One region of the Bradyrhizobium sp. Arg237L genome, then DNA from elsewhere that is predicted to be linked to it. Evidence: predicted binding sites of a transcription regulator. Region 1 holds the regulator's gene; each other region holds the start of a gene.
The links. The regulator LexA, encoded in region 1, represses DNA repair genes until DNA is damaged. The targets are predictions, from matches to a motif close to TGTTCNNNNTGTGTTCNG.
Positions count from the first base shown of each region.

Region 1 (5,515 bases):
TCGCGGTCATCGTCGCGATCGCGCTGTGCGCTGTCGCGTTCCTGCTCAGGCGAGGGCGGGCGTTCGCTGTCGCCGTCATGATTGCCGCCGTTGCGGGGGGTTTTGCCGTTGCCACCTGGCGAACCGCGCGGGTCGCGCATGGCGTGCTGGCGCGGCCGATGTTCTCGGTGTCACTCACCGGATTTGTCGAGACGCGTGACATCCGCGAGCGCACCGACCGTTTCGTGCTGCGCGTCGCAAGCATCGAAAGCCAGCGCGGCGCGCCGAAACTTGAGCGCGTTCGGCTGTCGGTGAAGAAGGGCACTGCCCCCGAAGTCGGCAGCTTCGTCGAATTGAAGGCGCGGCTGCAGCCGCCGCTCGCTCCTCTGCGGCCCGGGAGCTACGATTTTGGCCGCGATCTCTATTTCCAGGGCATCGGCGCGTCCGGTTTCGTACTCGGCGCCATCAAGACGACCGCGCCGCCGGAAGGCCGCGGATTTACGCTGCGCTATGCGGCCTTCATGCAGGGCATGCGCGATGCGATCGATGCGCGGATCCGCAACGTGCTCGAAGGCGACAATCGCGCGATCGCGACCGCACTCCTGACCGGCCGGCGCGATGCCATCTCCGAGCCGGTGAATGATGCGATGTTCATCTCGGGGCTCGGGCACGTGCTCTCGATCTCGGGCTACCACATGGCCGTGGTGGCCGGCGTGGTCTTCTTCGCGGTCCGCGCGTTGCTTGCGCTGTTTCCGGTGCTCACCGTGGGCTTTCCGATCAAGAAATGGTCTGCCGCGGCGGCGCTCGTGGCGGCCGCCTTCTATCTTCTGCTGTCGGGTGCGGAGGTCGCGACGCAGCGCTCGTTCCTCATGACCGCAGTGGTGCTGATCGCCGTCATGGTCGACCGCCGCGCGGTGACGTTCCGGACGCTCGCGGTCGCGGCCATGATCGTGCTCGCGATCGCGCCGGAGGCGCTGGTACATCCAAGCTTCCAGATGTCGTTTGCGGCGACGCTCGGGCTGGTGGCGCTGGTGCAGATCGGCATGCCGCATCTGTTCGCCGCGCCAGACCATTCCACAACCGCGCGGATCGCGCTGTGGGGCGGGCGTGAGGTCGCGATGCTGCTGCTGGCGTCGTTGGTGGCGGGGCTGGCGACCACGCCCTATGCCGCCTTTCACTTCCACCGGGTGGCGCCCTTTGGCGTGCTCGCCAACCTCGCGGCGATGCCGGTGGTGTCGGCGCTGGTGATGCCGGCCGGGCTGCTTGGCCTGCTGGCGATGCCGTTCGGTTTCGACGGTGTGTTCTGGGCGATCATGGGCACTGGAATCGATTGGATGATCGTGGTCGCGCAGGGGGTCGCCGCGCTGCCGGGCGCGGTCGGCCACGTCAGTGCGTTCGGGATCGGCCCGCTGATCGCCGCGAGCCTGGGCGTCATCCTGCTCGGGCTGTTGCGCACGCCGCTGCGCTTCGTCGGCGCGGCGGTGCTTCTCATTGCGGTGGTCTGGGCGGTGAGGGCGCCGCAACCGGACATTCTGATTTCCGGCGACGGCCGCAATGTCGCCGTCCGCGGCGGTGACGGGCGGCTGCACCTGATGCGGACTGCGAAGGATGCGTTTCTCGCCAAGGAGTGGCTGGCCGCGGATGCCGATGCCCGCAGCGCGGGCGATCCGTCGCTGACGGAGGGCGTGTCCTGCGATGAGAGCGGCTGCGTGACCTCTGCGGCCGGTGGCGCGTTCATCGCGCTCACCCAGCGATCCGAGGCGCTCGCGGACGATTGCGAGCGGGCGGTGCTGATCGTGACCGCACGGCCGGTGCCGCCAGGCTGCGCGGCGGCGGTCATCGATGCCGAGCGGCTGCGGCGGCAGGGCGGGCTGGCGCTAAGGCGGAACCGGAACGGCTTCGTCATCGACGCGGTCAGGCCCGCCGGCCTCGACCGGCCGTGGTCGCCTGCGATGTCAGGCGAAGGCGAACCCGAGACCACGATCCGGATCCAGGGGGCACCCGTGCCGCGCGCCATCGATGCGACCCCGTCCGAATCCGACCTGCAGTCGGACGACTGAGCGCCCCCTTCAATCACCGCCGGCGTTGGCCGCTAGCTCGAAGGCGCCGAGCCGAAATTCATCCGGATCGCCCGAATGCGACGGCATTTGCACGAGCGTAAAGGTCGCATCCGGAAATCGCTCCCAGATCGCGAGATCTTCCGCTGCGACGGTGAGCCAGCCGAACCTGAACATGTATCGGCCGGGCTCAGCCACTCGTCCGGCTCTTTGCCATGTGATCTTGGTGACCACCGATCACGCCCCCTTGGCGAATAAAGCATCCGTTCCAACACAAAATCACATGCGCCCCCGGATGGCCTCCGGGGCCGCTCAAAACACTTTGCTTGTCACTCGCGGCAACGCTCCGCCGGCCGAGACCGGCGGCGCACGCTGCCCGAAGCTGTCTCAGCCGATGAACAGCGGGTTCGGCGCGGGGCGCTGCTCGACCGCCTTCGGTGCCGGCTCTGCAACATGATGCGTCACTGGCAATTGCAGCACGGTCGCCCGCTGCCCTTCGCAGAGCTGGGTCACCAGCACATGGCTGCCATCGGGAAACTCGATCGCGTCGTGATGACGATCCCGAATATGCGGATCGATCTGGTTGAACTTGCCGACGCGGAAGCCGGTCGTCTTGGTCCAGATCCAGCGATTGTCGTAACGGACGTTATCGGCGAACGCGAGTTCGGTCCCGGGAAGCATGCAGACTGCGACCGTCGGATCGCTTTCCGAAGCGAAGCCGCGGGTCGAAGTGCCGCGGAAGGTGGTGGTGATAAGCGTCTCTCCAACCTGGGCGGGACGCGTCGCCACGGCATGCAGGCTATAGTCACACATCGGATTGCTCCTCATTCGAGATAGCCGACCCGTGCCTGGGAAGAGGCGCAGGCCTCTATCAGAGTGGACGATAACTTATAAGCCTCTGCTTCGTTCTTGGCATTTGTACGGCCCGCGCCTTCGGTCCGTTCACAAACACGATAGCGAGACGCTGCCGCACATCACCTTGCACCGAAGTGCCCCGGCGAATTTACCGGGGCTTTCATTCTAATCATTCTAAGTCGTTCTTGTCATCGCCCTCTAGGGCAGAGCACCCACCTAAGTACCCAGACGGGGCTGCTGCGTCCTGGTCGTCTCAGTACTTGCGATAAAGCCCGATCAGCTTGCCCTGGATCCGCACCCGGTTCGGCGGCAGGATGCGGACTTCGTAGGCCGCATTGGCAGGCTCCAGCGCAATCGAGGCGCCGCGGCGACGGAAACGCTTCAGCGTGGCCTCTTCCTCATCGATCAGCGCCACCACGATGTCGCCGGTGTTGGCGGTTTCGTTGCGCTGGATCAGCGCCATGTCGCCGTCGAGGATGCCGGCCTCCACCATGGAATCGCCGCGCACCTCGAGCGCATAGTGCTCACCGGAGCCGAGCATGTCGGGCGGCACGCTGATGGTGTGGCTGCGGGTCTGCAGCGCCTCGATCGGCGTACCCGCCGCGATCCGGCCCATCACGGGAACAGCGACGGGACGGTTGCCATCGTCTTCGGCCACGGCCGCGCTGGTCGTGCGCTTGCCGAGCGTGCCCTCGATGACGCTCGGCGTGAAGCCGCGGCGGCCGTTGCCGGCGGCGGAGAGCTCGGGCAGTTTGATCACCTCGATCGCGCGGGCGCGGTTCGGCAGGCGACGGATGAAGCCCCGTTCCTCCAGCGCCGTGATCAGGCGGTGGATGCCGGACTTCGAGCGCAGGTCGAGCGCGTCCTTCATCTCATCGAACGAAGGAGGCACGCCGGCCTCTTTCAGCCGTTCGTTGATGAAACGCAGAAGTTCATACTGTTTGCGCGTAAGCATCGCGAGCATTCCCCCGGTTGGTAGCGTCGTTCGATCCGAGACTTGAGAAGAGCTGATCTCGGGAGTAACGCACTCCCATTCGTAGACAGCGAGTTTCGAAACAAATCATGAACGGACACTATATGTTCGATATGTGTTCCGCAACCACTTAATTTCTGGTGAACGCGATCAGAGATGCTTCAGTAGGTGCTGGTCGCGGCGTCATTCAGGCAATCGGAGAATGTCGCAAGGCGCGCCTTTTGCTGCGGCCGGCGCGAATGGCGGACGGATCACAAGTGCCTGCGCCGCAGTGAGATTCCCAAGCAGCGAACTGTCCTGCTTGGTGACCGGCGTTGCGATCAGCGTGCCGTCGTCGCGCTCTTCGAGAAGCGCGCGAAGATAATCTTCGCGCTGATCGTTGGCGGCGAGATCGCGGCCGAGCAGGGCGCTTTCGCTGACGTGATGAACAGCCGAGCGGCCGAGGAGGGCCCGAATCAACGGCACCAGGAACAGGTAGGCGCAGACATAGGACGACACCGGATTGCCGGGTAGGCCGATCACTCGCATCGTGCCGAGTCGGCCATGCATCATCGGCTTGCCGGGCCGCATCGCGATCTTCCAGAACGCCATGGTGACGCCCTCGGCCTCGAGCGACGGCTTTACGAGGTCGTGGTCGCCGACCGAGGCGCCGCCGGTGGTGATGAGGATGTCGGCGCCCGCGGCATGCGCGCGGCGGATGCCCTCGGTGGTGGCGGCAACCGTGTCGGCGGCGACCCCCAGATCGATCGCTTCAGCGCCTTCCGCGCGCGCCAGCGCCCGCAGCGCATAGCCGTTGGAATAGACGATCTGGCCCGGGCCCGGAGAGGTGCCGGGCATCACCAGTTCGTCGCCGGTCGCGAGCACGGCCACCTTCGGCCGGCGCCGCACGGCGAGTTCCGGATAGTTCATCGACGCCGCCAGCGACAGCGCGCGGTCGGTCAGCCGGCTTCCGCGCCTGAGCAGCACGTCGCCTTCACGGAAATCGACGCCGGCGGGACGGATATGCCGCCCGGCGATGGCAGCTTCGGTGATGGTGATGTGATCGCCATCGACCCGGGTGTCTTCCTGGATCACGACGGCATCGGCGCCGGCGGGAATGACGCCGCCGGTGAAGATCCGTGCCGCTTCCCGCGGACCAAGTTCCCGATCGAACGGCCGGCCCGCGGCGACTTCGCCGATCACCTTCAGCCGCGCGCTGAGATCGGCGGCATCGGCGGATCGCACCGCATAGCCATCCATCGCCGACATCGCCAGTGGCGGCTGAGTACGCTTTGCTGCGACGTCACGGGCGAGCGTGCGGTGATAGGCGGCATCGAGCGCGACCATCTCTTCCGGCAATGGTTCCGCGCCGGCGAGGACCGCGGCTAGCGCATCGGCGACCGGCATCAGGGCCACGGGCAACTCCTAAATTCCGAGCGCGAGAAGCGCGTTCGTCACATCATCTGACGATGTGACGTGAATGGCTGTGAGACCTGCCGCCCGTGCGCCGCGGATGTTCTCGGCGGAATCGTCGAAGAACACGATGCGCGAGGCCGGCGCGCCGATCGCCTTGACGACGTAATCATAGGCTTCCGCGTCGGGTTTCCGTAGCCCGATCGTCGACGAGAAGAAGATCTGGCGGAAGTGGCCGAGCACGTCCGAATAGGCTGTC
Region 1 is NZ_JAQMIL010000024.1:105,966-111,480, forward strand. Features, by position in the region: gene OZ411_RS17090 (ComEC/Rec2 family competence protein) at 1-2,039, shown strand, start outside; gene OZ411_RS17095 (hypothetical protein) at 2,049-2,234, opposite strand; gene OZ411_RS17100 (hypothetical protein) at 2,424-2,849, opposite strand; gene lexA (transcriptional repressor LexA) at 3,145-3,846, opposite strand; gene glp (gephyrin-like molybdotransferase Glp) at 4,048-5,259, opposite strand; gene OZ411_RS17115 (HAD-IA family hydrolase) at 5,269-5,515, opposite strand, start outside.

Region 2 (5,515 bases), on a different contig from region 1:
CAATCTCCACGATATCTCTAACCATCGCAAAAGCTGGTTGAAAATAGCCGGCGCGTCCAAGCTTCAGGCATGCGCCTGCAGAATTGAAAACTCGCGCAATCAACCGAAGCACAACGAGGGCTGCGGTATTTCCAACGTAAGGGTGCCTTCTAAGACATCGGTGCAAGACTTCAAAACTGTCGTGAAATACTTTCAGATGGTCACGGAGTTCAGGGGTGCTTGCAACGATCGTATCGTGCGTGCGCTCAATAATTGACTCGTCGAACCACGGAAATGGCTGTGGTTCTTTCAGCATGTTGTTTGCTCACTCCGCCGCTTCGCTGGCGCTGCTCTTCCTCGGCTTGCTGTTTGCCTTCTTCAGCACGGGCGCCAGGAATTTGCCGGTGTAGCTCCGCGGCGCTTTCGCGATATCCTCCGGCGGGCCCCAGGCGACGATCTCGCCGCCGCCGTCGCCGCCTTCGGGGCCGAGGTCGATGACCCAGTCGGCGGTCTTGATGACCTCGAGGTTGTGCTCGATGACGACGACGGTGTTGCCCTGGGCGACCAGTTCGTGCAGCACCTCCAGCAGTTTGGCGACGTCGTGGAAGTGCAGGCCGGTGGTGGGCTCGTCCAGGATGTAGAGCGTGCGGCCGGTGGCGCGCTTTGACAGCTCCTTTGCCAGCTTGACGCGTTGGGCTTCACCGCCGGACAGCGTGGTCGCCTGCTGGCCCACGTGGATGTAGTCGAGGCCGACGCGGTGCAGGGTCTGGAAGGTTTCGCGCACGCGCGGCACCGCCTTGAAGAATTCGGCGGCTTCTTCCACGGTCATGTCGAGCACGTCGGCGATCGACTTGCCCTTGAACAGCACTTCCAGCGTCTCGCGGTTGTAGCGCTTGCCCTTGCAGACGTCGCAGGTGACGTAGACGTCGGGCAGGAAGTGCATCTCGATCTTGATGACGCCGTCGCCCTGGCAGGCCTCGCAGCGGCCGCCCTTGACGTTGAAGGAGAAGCGGCCGGGCTCGTAGCCGCGCGCCTTGGCTTCGGGCAGGCCGGCGAACCATTCGCGGATCGGCGTGAAGGCGCCGGTATAGGTCGCGGGGTTCGAGCGCGGGGTGCGGCCGATCGGCGACTGGTCGATGTCGATGATCTTGTCGATATGCTCGAGGCCCTCGATGCGGTCGTGCGGTGCGGCGGCTTCGCTCGCATTGTTGAGCTTGCGGGCGATCGCCTTGTAGAGCGTGTCGATCAGGAGCGTCGACTTGCCGCCGCCGGAGACGCCGGTGATGCAGGTGAACAGCCCCAGCGGGATCTCCGCCGTGACGTTCTTCAGGTTATTGCCGCGCGCGTTGACGACCTTGATGGTGCGGCGATGGTTCGGCGGCCGCCGGTCGGGGATCGGCACCGAAAGCTCGCCGGTCAGATATTTGCCGGTCAGCGATTTCGGATTGCGCATGATGTCGGATGGCGTGCCCTGGGCGACGATATGGCCGCCATGCATGCCGGCGCCGGGGCCGATGTCGAGCACGTAATCGGCCAGCCGGATCGCGTCCTCGTCATGCTCGACCACGACCACGGTGTTGCCGAGGTCGCGCAGCCGCTTCAGCGTATCCAGGAGGCGTGCGTTGTCGCGCTGATGCAGGCCGATCGAGGGCTCGTCCAGCACATAGAGCACGCCTGTGAGACCCGAGCCGATCTGGGAAGCCAGGCGGATGCGCTGGCTTTCACCGCCGGACAATGTCCCGGAGGAGCGGGACAGCGTGAGATAGTTGAGGCCGACGTCGAGCAGGAAGGTCAACCGCTCGCGGATCTCCTTCAGGACGCGGGCGGCGATCTCGTTCTGCTGCGTGTTCAGTGCTTCCGGCACGCTCTCGAACCACTCGCCGGCGCGCTTCACCGAGAGCTCGGAGATCTCGCCGATATGCTTGCCCCCGATCTTGACGCACAGCGCTTCCGGCTTGAGGCGATGGCCGTTGCAGGCGGCGCAGGGGATATCGGTGAAGTACTTCGCCAGCTCTTCGCGCGCCCACTCGCTCTCGGTCTCGCGGTAGCGGCGGTTGATGTTGGTGATCACGCCCTCGAACGGCTTCTTGGTGTCGTAGGAGCGGACGCCGTCCTCATAGGAGAACTTGATCTCGTCATCGCCGGAGCCGTGCAGGATCGCGTTTTGCGTTTTCTTCGACAGCTCCTTCCACTTGGTGTCGAGCGTGAACTTGTAGTGCTTGCCGAGCGCGGTCAGCGTCTGCAGGTAATAGGGCGAGGAGGACTTGGCCCACGGTGCGATCGCGCCCTTGCGCAGCGACAGATCCTTGTCGGGAATGACGAGATCCTCGTCGACATGCTGCTCGACGCCGAGGCCGCCGCAGGCGGGGCAGGCGCCATAGGGATTGTTGAACGAGAACAGCCGCGGCTCGATCTCGGGAATGGTGAAGCCGGAGACCGGGCAGGCGAATTTTTCCGAGAACAGGATGCGCTCGGGCCCGCTCTTGTCGTGGATCTTTGCGGTCTTCTTCTTTTCTTCGGCGGGCGCCGCGGTCGGGGCATCGGCGAACTCGATCACGGCGAGGCCCTCGGCGAGCTTGAGCGCGGTCTCGAAGCTTTCCGCGAGCCGCTGGCCGATGTCGGGGCGCACCACGATGCGGTCGACGACGACATCGATGTCGTGCGGAAACTTCTTGTCGAGGGTCGGCGCTTCGGCGAGCTCATGGAAGGTGCCGTCGATCTTGACGCGCTGAAAACCCTTCTTGAGATATTCGGCGAGCTCCTTCCTGTACTCGCCCTTGCGGCCGCGCACGACCGGCGCCAGCAGATAGAGGCGGGTGCCTTCCGGCAGCGCCAGCACGCGGTCGACCATCTGCGAGACGGTCTGGCTCTCGATCGGCAGCCCCGTGGCCGGCGAATAGGGCACGCCGACGCGGGCCCAGAGCAGGCGCATGTAGTCGTAGATCTCGGTGACAGTGCCGACGGTGGAGCGCGGGTTCTTCGAGGTGGTTTTCTGCTCGATGGAGATGGCGGGCGAGAGGCCGTCGATCTGATCGACGTCCGGCTTCTGCATCATCTCCAGGAACTGGCGGGCATAGGCCGAGAGCGATTCGACATAGCGGCGCTGGCCCTCGGCATAGATGGTGTCGAAGGCGAGCGACGACTTGCCGGAGCCGGACAGGCCGGTGAACACGACCAGCCTGTCGCGGGGAATCTCGACGTCGATGTTCTTGAGGTTGTGCTCCCGCGCGCCGCGGATCGTGATGGCACGCGTTGAGGAGCCGGCGGTCGGTTGGCGCTTCGCCCTGAGCACTTCATCCATATCGGCATTTCCAGGCGCTTGTAAGCGCGCCACGTTATGGGCGCGCGTCGTCGGAAATCCGTACCACGGCGCCGATGGGGTGATGCCGGAACATAGGAAGAACGAGTGATGATTTCCAGTGCTCAGGACGAATCATCAACGATTTGTTTTCAGGTCGCATTTCTTGCGTGCAGATTTGGCAGTAGCTGGCAGCAAGAGGATGCTCGCGCAAGCGGAGCTTCGCAGATGAGCGGCTCGGAACTAACGACACGCAAACAAAAAGGCCGGCGCAAGGCCGGCCTTTTCTTAAGATTGATATCCGATCGTGCGATCAGTACCGCCCGATGAGCGGAGCGCCGCCGAAGCCGAACTTGTAGTTCACGCGGACGGTGACGAGGTCGATGTCCTGCTTGATATTCTCGGTGGCGAAGAGGCTGCCGGCCGGGCCGGCGAAGCCATTGTTGATGAAATCGTAGGAGCGATTGCCCAGGAAGATGTGATTGTACTCGGCGCCGACCGACCAGTTCGGAGCGAAGCCGTATTCGATGCCAGCGCCAACCGAGGCTCCCCAGCGGGTGTCGTTGATGTCGTTGGTGATCGGGAAACCGGTGAAGGCGTCACGCACGCGGTAGCGATCGGCGACCACGGCCGCGCCGCCCTTGACATAGAACAACACATTGTTGGCGGCATAGCCGATCTGGCCAGTGATCAGGCCGAAGGCGTCGACCCTCGTCTCGTTGGTGTCGATGCCCGTCAGCAGGCTGATGTTGCTGCCCTTGAAGTCGGCCCAGTTGCCCTGGCCTTCGACGCCGAACACCCAGGTGCCCATCTGCCAGCGATAGCCGATCTGGCCACCAGCAGTGCCGCCGTCGGCGTTATGGGAGCCGTCACTGAAACCAAGGACGTCCCAGCGGTTGCGGCTCGTTCCCCAGCCGCCGTTGCCGCCGATATAGAACCCGGTCCAGTCATAGACGACTGCGACCGGCGCCGGCGGGGCCTTCACATAGGGACGTGCGGCAAGATCGGCAGCCGAGGCCGGCGCAGCCAGCGCAACCAAGGCAACCGTTCCAAGCAAAAACTTCTTCATCGTAGCTCTCCAGCCTTTGTTCGCTTCAATTGGGTCCCGAAGCGTTACGGTATTAAAGACGCGAGCGCCGCGCCGTCGTTTTAGGCATACCCTGATTCAACCGGAAATACCGTCGCCCAAACGCAACAGTTAGGGGCGAAGTGCGGATAACATAAGTTAATGATTTGTTTGAGGTTTTCTGGAACCCGACGGTTGGTTTCGGGTTCCATTCCCGCTGCACCAAAATTGGGCCACAATGTCACCATGTTTACGGCAAGTTGCATGGAACAAAACTGGAACAATGGCGCGGCTGGTGCTATATGTGGATAAATGCGGAATGGACGGGGAATGGCTGCGCCCGACGGTGTCGGCGAGCGTATAGGGTCCGTCAGCAATGTAAGATGTGGTTAGCGAAGACTGAATGTGGCCGCCGTGCAACCGGCCGGCCCAGTGATCGAGTGGAGAGCGGCGATGGCGGGAAGCGTAAATAAGGTCATTCTGGTGGGCAATCTCGGCAAGGACCCGGAAATCCGGCGGACCCAGGACGGTCGTCCGATCGCCAATCTGAGCGTCGCGACCTCCGAGACTTGGCGCGACCGGGCCACCGGCGAGCGCAAGGAAAAGACCGAGTGGCACCGTGTCGTCATCTTCAATGAAGGGCTCGCCAAGGTCGCCGAGCAATATCTGAAGAAGGGCGCCAAGGTGTATGTCGAGGGCCAGCTCCAGACCCGGAAGTGGACCGATCAGAGCGGGGTCGAGAAATATTCGACCGAAGTGGTGCTGCAGGGCTTCAACTCCAACCTCACGATGCTGGACGGCAAGGGCGGTGGCGGCAGCTTCTCCGACGACATGGGCGGCGGTGGCGGCGATTTCGGCGTCAGCGGCCCCTCGAGTTCCGCCCCACGCCGCGCCGTGCCGGCCGGCGCCCGCAACAACGACATGGACGACGATATTCCGTTCTGATCGAGCGGTACGTTGCCGGAAAGATCGCGTGAGGATGAAAAATATCCCTCGCGCGATACGGCTTGCGTCGAACTTATCCTCTTCAATGATTGCAGGATATAAGCGTCAAGCAATTGATGTTGCTCGATGTGTCGTGGCCGGGTTCCTCGTGGTTCCGGTTAATGTGAACTGTGAGGAAATCGATCTAACCGACAGGGCGGAGCGATGCAGCCGCCGCCGACGGCCCG
Region 2 is NZ_JAQMIL010000006.1:104,301-109,815, forward strand. Features, by position in the region: gene OZ411_RS05380 (hypothetical protein) at 1-295, opposite strand, end outside; gene uvrA (excinuclease ABC subunit UvrA) at 305-3,280, opposite strand; gene OZ411_RS05390 (outer membrane beta-barrel protein) at 3,591-4,346, opposite strand; gene OZ411_RS05395 (single-stranded DNA-binding protein) at 4,797-5,288, shown strand.
Region 2: the regulator LexA is predicted to act here: its motif matches at 3,367-3,384, upstream of uvrA (excinuclease ABC subunit UvrA).

Region 3 (5,515 bases), on a different contig from region 1:
CGAAGGCTTTGAACCGCGAGCACGTTCGCCAGTTCAACCCCGCACGCAAGGATCACCACCGCGGCAAGAGAAAGCTCAAGAGGCACCAATGACCGTGTTCGTCATGTCGATACCAGCAAGCAGGTGGCGACAAAGATCACATCAAGATATTCGCCAACCAGGACGCCGGGGAGACTTGGTTTCAAGCGAATGACCCCGAAGGCGTGGCGTTCGAAATCCGTCGTTCGAATGAGCCCGGCCGAAGCAACCACCGGCTGGTCGAAACCGGCTTAAGGGGCGACAGCGGAAAAGCGCAGCAGGAAGTAAATCGCCGTCACAGTGAGCAATTACCCGATGGCGACTCGCGTCACCGCGGCCCGTCAAGGTTCCCGACCGCTGAGAAGAAGGGATGCGTGAATGTGGAGATCAGCTTTTGCAATCGCTGTCAGCGCCTGCATGATGTCTGGTGCGGCATCGGCGCAGGACATTCTTATGCCCCCAGAAGATCGATTCCATGACCAGGAATTGCGTCTACAACAGCGCGTTTATTCTCAGGGCGCCGTCATTTGCCTCGGCGGGGGGCGGGGACTCCAATGCAGCAGCAGTTGGATCGCTACTCAGGATGCCGCTGCCTGCAAAGACCAGGTCCCCATACCGCCCCGCGGTAACTCTCAGATACGCCGCGCTGGCCGAGATTGTGACAACGCATATTCCGCAACAACGCATATTCCGCAACAATGTGTGCACCTGCCACCCTTGCAGCTCGGTCCATCCCCCTGGCCGGGCCGTTTTTCTCCGGCTATGGGTCCCCTAGCCTCTTCGTCCGAGAACGAAGTTCCTCTTGCCCCTCCGCACAGCTAGCGAAGCCACGCGGAACAGTCCATTTGTGGCTGCGTTGAAGGTCGCACGCAGGATCCATGTGTGTAACGCCCCTGGCAGCTCGGTCCGGATTTGTCCCCTGGGCCGGGCTGCTTCCTTGACTACCGTGTGTGCCATTTCATACACAAACTTCGATAGCGTCTTGCTAGGATGGTGGTACTGGGATTTCAGGGCACCAGTGAAATAAACGCCGCCGGGACACTGCATTTCTAGCCCGGCGGCGCAATTTTGAACCCATCGACGGCAGCAAAGGCGCTGGGCGAGCCGACGAAACCGAGAGAGCCAAAGATCTTCAGCGTGAGCCGGACCTAGTTGTTGGCGACCTGCTTGTCTGTTGTCTTGGTTGGCAGCCTTACCGGGACTCGCGGCGTCGTGCTGACAACCCGCACGCTTCCGTCCGAAGCATGACTTTTGAGAGTCTCCAAAACCAGAAAGAATTTCTCAGCAAGCATGGCGGCCTCCTCCCCTGGTCGGTGATTGCGGAGCAAAGTATCAGCGCCCGCACCGCCGAACCACCACACATGACAATCCCAGAATCCGCCTGAGTCACCACGGGATAACTACGGGAGGCGAGAAAAACCGCGCTCCAGCACCAATTGTGCGCGCACTGCCCCAAGCAACTCGATCGGCTCCCCTGCCGGGCAGCTCACCTTCGCCGCCGGACAGCGCATTTCGAGCCCGACGGCGTATCTTCGAGAGAGTGAAAGCCGCCGCTCGGCTCCCCCATCTTCAAGTAAATTGCCTCTTTTTCCCGGATTTCGTGAAGCAGGTCATATCGCCTCGCTCCGGGATGTCGGAGGGTGCCGGTAGCGGAGGCCAAAACCATGGCTGAACCTGCGAAGCGAATACCGGAATGGTTGACGACCGACATCCTGATAATCGTCGTCGGCCTGGCGGTTATCCGAGTCGGATTCTGGATCGCCCCGTAGCCGCGAGCCACGCGGAAAACGGCGAGCGCGCATCGCCGTTGCCTCCCAAGTCCCCCTCCAAGACGTTGTAGCCGACCGTCACCGACCGTGGTTGTCAGGATCCAGAGCGCTTGCCAAACCGCGAAAGAGATCAGCCAGCTGCGCGAGGCTTAGGCGCACCACTCGCTCGCTCCTCCTTGCATCGAGTCGAGGCAGCCTATTTCCAGCGCATGAACCTGACAGAAGTCCAGGACCACGCGATACAAGCCCGGATGGCACTCATCGTTGGCCCGAAGGCGTTTGACCGGCTGTTCGCCGGCATTCACTTCGACGAACTCGACGGCGATATCCTGTTCGTTTACGCAAAGGATGAGGAAGCCGCGGCTGGGGTCGAGGACAACTTCTCGCTTCAAATTCAGATCGCGGCTTCGAAGGTCTTGAAGCGCCAGGTCAACATCGTGATGGTGTTGCCAAAGCAGTTCGTTCACTGAGCTGGCGCTATCATAGCCGGAGCCGTCTACGGGGTATCATCGCCGCGCGTCCGACCGCCGATTGAATGCGGCCTATTCCAGAAAAATTCCCGGTTGCCTGTCGCGGCCTCGGCATATTGATCTATGGCCAATATGATCGCTTGGACTTGGTGATAGCACCATCCCTCGTGCACACCGATCTTTCGAACCTCGGCCAAAGCTTTGAGGAACGGCGGCTGATCCTCGGCGTCGGAAAAGTATCTCTTCACCACTTCCGACCTCCAAGCACCTTCCCCGCGGTCGGCCCTGGCGCCGCCTTCTTAAGCCTGTCGCGTTCTGCGCAAAGCCCTTCGATCTTCGCGAGCATCCGCTGCAGGAGCAGTTCGGCCGAGGCGGTACAGATCCCCGCCCGTTGAAGCTTCATAATGTCGTTTCGCTGACGCCCGAGCTGGACGCGCATGTATTCGATTTCCCGACGGACGAACTCGAGATCTAGGCATTGAGACCCCGTTGGACTGCAGCCGCTCAAGTGAACAAAAAGGGAACAATCTTTCAAGTTACAAGTTGGGACTGCACCCAGATTTTTGGAGGTTCACATGGCCGACAATACGGAGAGGGACCCGAATGAGTGGGTTTCAGGACATGATCCGATGACCGGTGCCCAGGCATCGTACCTCAAGACCCTTGCTGAGCAGGCGCATGAGCCGGACCCGACAGAGAGGGAACTTACCAAGGCGATCGGGACGCTGCGGGAGAACGCCGGGCTCGCCAGGTAGCGTGCGCCGGCCCTCCTTAACGGCAGGACCCCAGTGCGCGTTGAGGGTCCATCGCCGTGGAAAGGCGACTGCTCCCACGTTTGCGAATCCCTGCCCCGTGCTAGCTCGCAGGAACGCAGGATGAACTGGCTGATTCGTTTGGCGCACCAGGAGCCTTCAAATGCTGATGACGAGGGAGCCGCGCGCGGCAATCCGGACCCTACAAGGATGGGCTATCGCCGTGCTGCAAGAATCCGGCGCCATCCGCGAATGCGAAGAGCATGGGTGGATGCAGGACCGCGCCGACCCGCACGCCCGCGATCGCGCCTTCGGCATGGCCCGCGAGTACCCGCCGCCTGGCGTCTCGTCGCAAACGGCCGCCATAGCGATCGCCGAAGTGCTGGACTCGATCGGCGACACCTGTCCGGAGTGCCCGCCCGACGGTGTGGTCTAACGGCTGCGACGACTCGACTGCGGACCTATATAATCCGCACATGGCCCCACCCGATCCCGAGCAAGGCGCTTCGACCGCGTCCTATCGCAAGATATTCACATCGACATGGATGCGTTCTATGCTTCCGAGGAACAGCGCGGCAACCCGGACCTTCGCGGAGAGCCGGTCGTGGTGGGAGGCTCGGCGGAGCGAGGCGTCGTGGCTGCCGCGAGCTACGAAGCCAGGAAGTTCGGAGTGCGGTCCGTGATGGCGTCGATCACGGCGAAGCGGCAGTGTCCAGACCTGATCTTCGTCAAGCCTCGCTTCGAGGTCTACAAGGCGATCAGCCGGCAGATCCGCGAAATCTTCGCCGAGCACACGCCGATCATCGAACCCTTGTCGCTCGACGAGGCCTACCTTGACGTGACCGAAAATCTTCAAGGCATCCCGCTCGCTCGGGACATTGCCTCGCGCATCCGCGAAACGATCAAGGCCGAGACCGACCTCAACGCTTCTGCCGGCATCTCCTACAACAAATTTCTGGCTAAGCTCGCTTCCGATCATCGCAAGCCGAACGGCCAATTCGTCATCTCGCCGGAAATGGGACCTGCCTTCGTGGAGAGGCTGCCCGTGGGCAAATTTCGCGGGATAGGCCCGGCGACGAGCGCGAAAATGAATGCGTTGGGCATCTTCACCGGTCTCGACATGCGCAACCAGACACTGGAGTTCATGAACGCTAACTTCGGCAAGTCCGGCGCTTACTATTACTGGATCTCGCGCGGCGTAGACGAGCGCCCCGTTCGAGCGAACCGGATCCGAAAGTCTGTCGGTGCGGAAAACACGTTCTCGGCCGATCTAATCGAATTCGAGACCATGGCAGCGGAGCTCGAACCGCTGGTCGACAAGGTCTGGCGGCACTGCAAGTCGACGGGCACTCGGGGGCGGACGGTAACGCTTAAAGTGAAGTTCGCCGACTTTGAGATCATCACGCGCAGCAGGTCCGTCTATTCAATCGCGAACCGCAGCGATCTTGCACAACTCGCCACTAGCCTGCTGAAGGACAACATGCCCCTTCCGAAAGCGGTGCGCCTCCTGGGGGTGTCGCTGTCTTCCCTGCAAGGCGGAGACGATGCAAGGCCGCCGCAACTGGATTTCGGGATTTTGAACCGACTAGGGCATCCACTCAGCATACCGCTGTAGCTCAGTCGGTGCAGATGTCTGCTGTAACCCTAAGAGGAGCATCAAAGCAGACCTCACAGTATGTCCGAGATGGTCCAGGAGCCGACATGAGGTTATCGCGACGGCGAACCTCCACGTCATTCTGGTGGTTGGCATCTTTGGCAACTAACATCCGCCAGCGCCTCAAATATAGCCGGCGTGCGCTCCAAGCGGGCAATTGTTCGCGCGCCTTCGAGGGCGGCTACCAACGCGGCTGCGGTAGAGGATGCGCGCGCGGGAACGAAACCGCACCCCCTAAAATGCTCAGCAACAATCTCGGTCGAATCAACAAATCCGCGCGCTACCCGTTTGGTCAGCTCAGCGTCGAGCGCGGGTAGCTCATTCGCCAGATTTTGCATCAGACACCCATACTGGAAATCAGAGGCGATCATTTCGGCCGCGAATGTGCTGAAAATCTCATGAACAAAATTCAGAGCATCGCCCGTCGTATTCGCCGAGACATTCCGCAATACCGCAATTCTACTCGCAACGTAATGATCGATTGCTTCTTCTGCGAGCTGTGCCTTGCCGCGTGGAAAGTGAAAGTAGAACGATCCTTTAGGCGCACCGCTTTCTTCAATGATCTGGGTCAATCCAGTCGCAGTGTAGCCTTGGATGCGAAACAGTCGTTCGGCCGTGGCAATCGCGCGAGCGCGGGCGTCAGTCTTACGTGGCATGGCGTGAACGTAACACCTTTCGCTTGACGCTACTATGGTGATCGACATACTATGGTGATCGCCATAATATGAATCTGGTGATGCCCCTCTACCAAAGCCTAGGTCAAGCGCCTGCACGCGGACGGTGCGTTTCGAAATGAGTCATCCAGTTAGTTTTAAGCCATCGGCGTCCCGACGAGCTGTCTTAGCGATGGGC
Region 3 is NZ_JAQMIL010000129.1:4,676-10,190, forward strand. Features, by position in the region: gene OZ411_RS41520 (hypothetical protein) at 2,039-2,257, shown strand; gene OZ411_RS41530 (DUF3072 domain-containing protein) at 2,833-3,012, shown strand; gene OZ411_RS41535 (hypothetical protein) at 3,173-3,445, shown strand; gene dinB (DNA polymerase IV) at 3,551-4,624, shown strand; gene OZ411_RS41545 (TetR/AcrR family transcriptional regulator) at 4,741-5,319, opposite strand.
Region 3: the regulator LexA is predicted to act here: its motif matches at 2,766-2,783, upstream of OZ411_RS41530 (DUF3072 domain-containing protein).

Region 4 (5,515 bases), on a different contig from region 1:
ACCGGCGCGCCGACCGACGAAATGGGCAGCATGATCTCCGGCATCCTGGGCGAGATCGACGATCGCTGGACCGAGATCTTCCAGGCCAATGGGCAGACCTTCGCCGGTCCGAAGATCGTCTTGTTCCGTAACGCCACCAATGGCGGCCGCTGCGGCATGGCGCAGTCGGCGATGGGTCCGTTCTACTGCCCGCCGGACAAGACCATCTATCTCGATACCGGCTTCTTCCGCGAGGTCGAGACCCGGTTCCGCGGCTGCTCGGGCAGCGCCTGCAAGTTCACCGCGGCCTATATCATCGCCCATGAGGCCGGCCATCACGTGCAGAACCTGCTCGGCATCATCCCGCGCGTGACGCGGCTGCAACAGGCGGCCGACAGCAAGGCCGAGGCCAACGCGCTGCAGGTGAAGGTCGAACTGCAGGCCGACTGCCTCTCCGGCGTCTGGGTCAACCGCGAGGAGAAGAAGCGGCCGGGCTTCCTCGAGGCCGGCGACATCGACGCGGCGCTCAAGACGGCCACCGCGATCGGCGACGATACGCTGCAGCGGCAGGCGACGGGCAGGGTGGTGCCGGACTCCTTCACCCACGGCTCGGCGCAGCAACGGCGGCAATGGTTCATGACCGGCTACCAGCAAGGTACGGTGTCGGCCTGCAACACCTTTGGCCAAGGGGCGCTGTGAGATTTGGATAGCGATTGTCATGGCCTCCACAGACGAATCAAAACCGTTCATTCCGCTCAACATCGCGGTGCTGACGATTTCCGACACAAGGACGCTCGCCGACGACAAGTCCGGAACGACGCTGGCGGATCGCATCATTGCGGCCGGCCACAAGCTGGCGGCGCGCGAGATCGTCACTGACGACGTCGAGGCGATCCGTGCGGTGGTGAAGCGCTGGATCGCTGACGAGGGCGTCGATGCGATCATCACCACCGGCGGTACCGGCTTCACCGGCCGCGACGTGACGCCGGAAGCGATCGAGCCGCTGTTCGAAAAGCGGATGGACGGTTTCTCGATCGCCTTCCACATGCTGAGCCACGCCAAGATCGGCGTCTCGACGATCCAGAGCCGCGCCACCGCCGGCGTCGCGGGCGCGACCTACATCTTCTGCCTGCCCGGCTCGCCCGGCGCCTGCCGCGACGGCTGGGACGGAATTCTGGCGGCGCAGCTCGACTACCGCACGCGCCCCTGCAATTTCGTCGAGATCATGCCGCGGCTGGATGAGCACCTGCGCCGGCCGAAGGCGCAAGGCGCGACGGTCTAGTTTTCACCACGACCGTCATTCCGGGTTCGCGCTGCGCGCGCCCCGGAATGACGGCGGCGGCGATAGCACCGGTTGTGAACGATCCTCACCAGCCAAGCATACAACGCGCGCATCGTCGCGCGATAAGCCTCAGCCCGGAGCGCATGCGCTCGCTCGATATGGAAGGCGAGAAGTTCCGGGGTGACGCGCCGCGGTGGACCGCGACGCGTCAACTTCACAGCGCCCGCTCCCAGGTCTCGCCGACGAGGTCCTGCCCGAAGCTGCGATGCGGCTCGCTTTTCACCAGCACGAAGCCTGCGTCCTGATAGATTTTTCGCGCGGCGATCAGGATGCTCTGGGTCCACAGCGTGATCTTGCGGTAGCCGCAGGCCCTGGCGAAGCTGATGCATTCGCCAACCAGCCGCTTGCCGAGCCCCTGGCCGCGCCCGGCCGGGTCGATCAAGAGCAGCCTGAGCTTGGCGATGTCGTCGGAATGCCTGACCAGGAACACCGAGCCGACCGGTATCCCCTCGAGATCGGCGATCCAGCAGCGTTCGCGCGAGGCGTCGAACGAGGTCAGGAATTTTGCGACGATCTCGGCGACCAATGCCTCGAAGGATGAATCGAAGCCGTATTCGCTGGCATAGAGCGCGCCATGGCTCTGCGCCACCCAGCCCATATCGCCCGGCCGCGGATCGCGCAGCACCGCGCGTGGGGCTGCGGCCTCGCCGAGCAGCCGCTCGATGGTGCCCATCGCCCCTGTCAGGCGGACGCGATCGTCCGGCGGAAACCGCGCGAGCATCGATGCGACCTCATCGTGCGAGGTGCGGTTGATCCTGGCAAAGGTCTGCCGCCCCTTTGCGGTGAGGCCGAGCTGGTATTGCCGGCGATCGGAGGCGAGGGGGCTTCGGGTCAGAAGCCCGTCCTCATCGAATTTCTGGAGGATGCGGCTGAGATAGCCGGGATCGAGCCCGAGCTCGGTCCCGATCTCCTTCGCCGATATTTCCTCGCGATGGGCCAGCTCATAGAGCACCCGCGCCTCGCTGAGCGAGAACGGGCTTTTCAACAGATGCTGGTCGAGGACGCCGAGCTTGCGGGTGTAGAAGCGGTTGAACGCCCGCACCGCGGCGACCTGGGTTTCGGAATCCGGCTCTGACATAGGGGGCACCTCGATAGTTGCTATTGTCAAATAATTATTTGACTTTGGCAAGTATCAAGGCGCTGTCATTCCGGGGCGCGCGAAGCGCGAGCTATGATGTGCAATTGCACATCAGAGAATCCATTCATCTGCACGGTGTGCGGCCCGATGGATTCCGGGCCTGCGCCTTCGGCGCATCCCGGAATGACGAGGGAAACGTAACGTCCTACGCGACGATGATCCGGCTGCGCAGCATGGTGCGGGAGGAGCGGCCAAGCTGCCGCAATAGCCGCGCCTCGGAGCGGCGGGCATCCGGGCGGTAGCCGCCGAGCTGCTCATAGTGATCGCGTGCAATCAGGAGGCCCTGTTCGGCGGTCGGGCCGGTCAGCATGCGGGCCACGAACTTGAAGCTGTCGCGCAGGCGGGTGTCGGCGTAGGGCGAGCGGGCGTAGCGGAAGATGCCGGCGCGCGGCCGGCCGCTCATCGCGACCCCCTGGATGAACTGGGTGGTCTCCTCGATCCAGCCGCTGTCGAGCACGGCGCCGGCATGCAGGAACATCAGCCAGGGCGAGCGCGCCTGACGGGCTCCGGCCGCCAGCGCTGCGGCGCGGGTGCCGTCGAACGCCATGAAGCGGCAACCGGCGACATCGGCGACGCGTTCGATCACGTCGGACTTGGCGCCGTTCTTGGCGCGATCGACCAGCAGCACCTCTTTCACGATTCCGGACGCGGCACCCGGAACCAGCGCCGCAAGGGTCGCCACCGCGGTCCGCTCGTCGCCCTCGGTTGGAATGATCACGCTCAGCATCAACAGCGGCTTCGTTGGCTCGAAATGGGTGGAAAGCTCGAAAATTGTTATCACCTTGTCACAATCAAAACAGCCGTAGGGGTGCAGTTTTTTGCGGCAGCGCCATTGTGGAATTTCGCGAATGTGTTCTTGATTTGTTCTCACGACATGCTAGCTTCAGAGCATGAGCCGAGCATCCTCTCATGCCCTCAAGCACCCGCCGGTGACGGCGCCCTCCACACCGGCGGGTGCGCCCTCCGCGTTTCCCGAACTCGCGGTCGCGATCGAGCGCGAACGGCGGCGCGGCCGAGGCGCGCAGTCCAATGCGAGCGGCCGCTACGAGGCCGAGGCGCGCGTTACGTTCGACGACGGCTGGCAGAGCCTGGAAGACCTGCCGCCGTTCAAGACCACTGTCTCGCTCGACACCTCGCGCAAGGTCATCGCGCGCAACGACTCGCCCGACATCGGCTTCGACCGCTCGATCAATCCGTACCGAGGCTGCGAGCATGGCTGCGTCTATTGCTTCGCGCGGCCGACCCACGCCTATCTGGGCCTGTCGCCGGGACTGGATTTCGAATCGAAGCTTTTGGCAAAACCCGATGCGCCGGCGCTACTCGAGAAGGAGCTGGCCACGCCAGGCTATGAGCCGCGCATGATCGCGATCGGCACCAACACCGATCCGTACCAGCCGATCGAGCGCGAACACAAGATCATGCGGGGTATCCTCGAAGTGCTGGAGCGTGCCGGCCATCCGGTCGGCATCGTCACCAAATCGGGACTGGTGGCGCGTGACATCGACATCCTGCAGCGGATGGCAAAGCGCAACCTGGTCAAGGTCGCACTGTCGGTGACGACGCTCGATGCCAAATTGGCGCGCACCATGGAGCCGCGCGCCTCGACGCCACCGAAGCGGCTGGAAACGATCAAGCGGCTTTCGGATGCCGGCATCCCCACCACCGTGATGGTCGCACCCGTGATCCCCGCGCTGAACGATTCCGAGATCGAGCGCATCCTCGATGCAGCGGCGCATGCCGGCGCCAAGGAAGCCAGCTACGTGCTGCTGCGGCTTCCGCTGGAAGTGCGCGACCTGTTCCGGGAATGGCTGCTCGCGAATTATCCCGACCGCTATCGCCATGTCTTCACCCTGATCCGCGACATGCGCGGTGGGCGCGACTACGACTCGCAATGGGGGACGCGGATGAAGGGCACCGGGCCGATGGCCTGGATGATCGGCCGCAGGTTCGAGATCGCCTGCGAGAAGCTCGGCCTGAACAAGCGTCGCTCGAAGCTGACGACCGACCATTTCGTCAGGCCGAAGCAAAGCGGCGAGCAACTGAGCCTGTTCTGAGAGGCGTCATTGCGTTCCTCTCCGTCATTGCGAGGAGCCAACGGGTCCCGCCTCTGGCGGGCCCGATGACAGGCTCCGCGACGAAGCAATCCATGCCTCCGCAAGCGGAGAGGTGGATTGCTTCGCTGCGCTCGCAAAGACCGGGGAATGCTGAATAATGGGGACGAGCGCCGGGTTCCCGGTTGCGCAGGTGCGGCTGCTTCAGCACAGTCGCGCCCATGATTCGGGATAAGTCCGAGAAGAAAAAGCCTGTCAAACCGGCGAAGGGCGTGATCGCGGTGACGCCGCCGAGCTTTCGGCGCGAGCGTGCGCTGATCAAGCGCGGCGTGTGGCCGATTGCCGGCTGCGACGAGGCCGGGCGCGGCCCGCTGGCCGGTCCCGTCGTGGCCGCGGCCGTGGTGCTCGACCCGAAACGCATTCCAAAAGGCATCGATGATTCGAAGCGGCTGACGGCGGAACGGCGGGAAGAGCTGTTCGAGCAGATCTGCGCGACGTCAGCCTTCGCGGTCGCCTTCGCATCGCCCGCGCGAATCGATCGCGACAATATTCTGCGCGCCTCGCTCTGGGCGCTGGCGCGCGCGGTGCAGGCGCTGCCCGAGCAGCCCAAGCATGTTTTCGTCGACGGCCGCGACAAGGTCGCCGTCACCTGCGATTGCGAGGCCGTAATCGGCGGTGACGGCATCGTGATGTCGATCGCGGCCGCCTCCATCATCGCCAAGGTGACGCGCGACCGGCTGATGTGCGCGCTGGCGCTGGATTGCCCCGGCTATGGCTTCGAGCAGCACAAGGGCTATGCGGTGCCGGAACATCTGGAGGCGCTGGATCGCTTGGGGCCGAGCGCGCATCACCGCAGCTTCTTTGCGCCCGTGATCGCCGCCCGGCAGAAGCATTTCCCGGAAACGGTCGAGCCCGATCTTTTCGCGGTGGACCCGACGGTCGAGACGGTGGACCCGACAATCGCGGCCGAGGCGACCGCCGCGATCTAGATCGCGTCGGAACCTG
Region 4 is NZ_JAQMIL010000005.1:10,670-16,184, forward strand. Features, by position in the region: gene OZ411_RS04065 (neutral zinc metallopeptidase) at 1-678, shown strand, start outside; gene moaB (molybdenum cofactor biosynthesis protein B) at 698-1,261, shown strand; gene OZ411_RS04075 (helix-turn-helix domain-containing GNAT family N-acetyltransferase) at 1,476-2,399, opposite strand; gene OZ411_RS04080 (glycosyltransferase) at 2,605-3,186, opposite strand; gene OZ411_RS04085 (PA0069 family radical SAM protein) at 3,350-4,513, shown strand; gene OZ411_RS04090 (ribonuclease HII) at 4,732-5,499, shown strand.
Region 4: the regulator LexA is predicted to act here: its motif matches at 3,311-3,328, upstream of OZ411_RS04085 (PA0069 family radical SAM protein).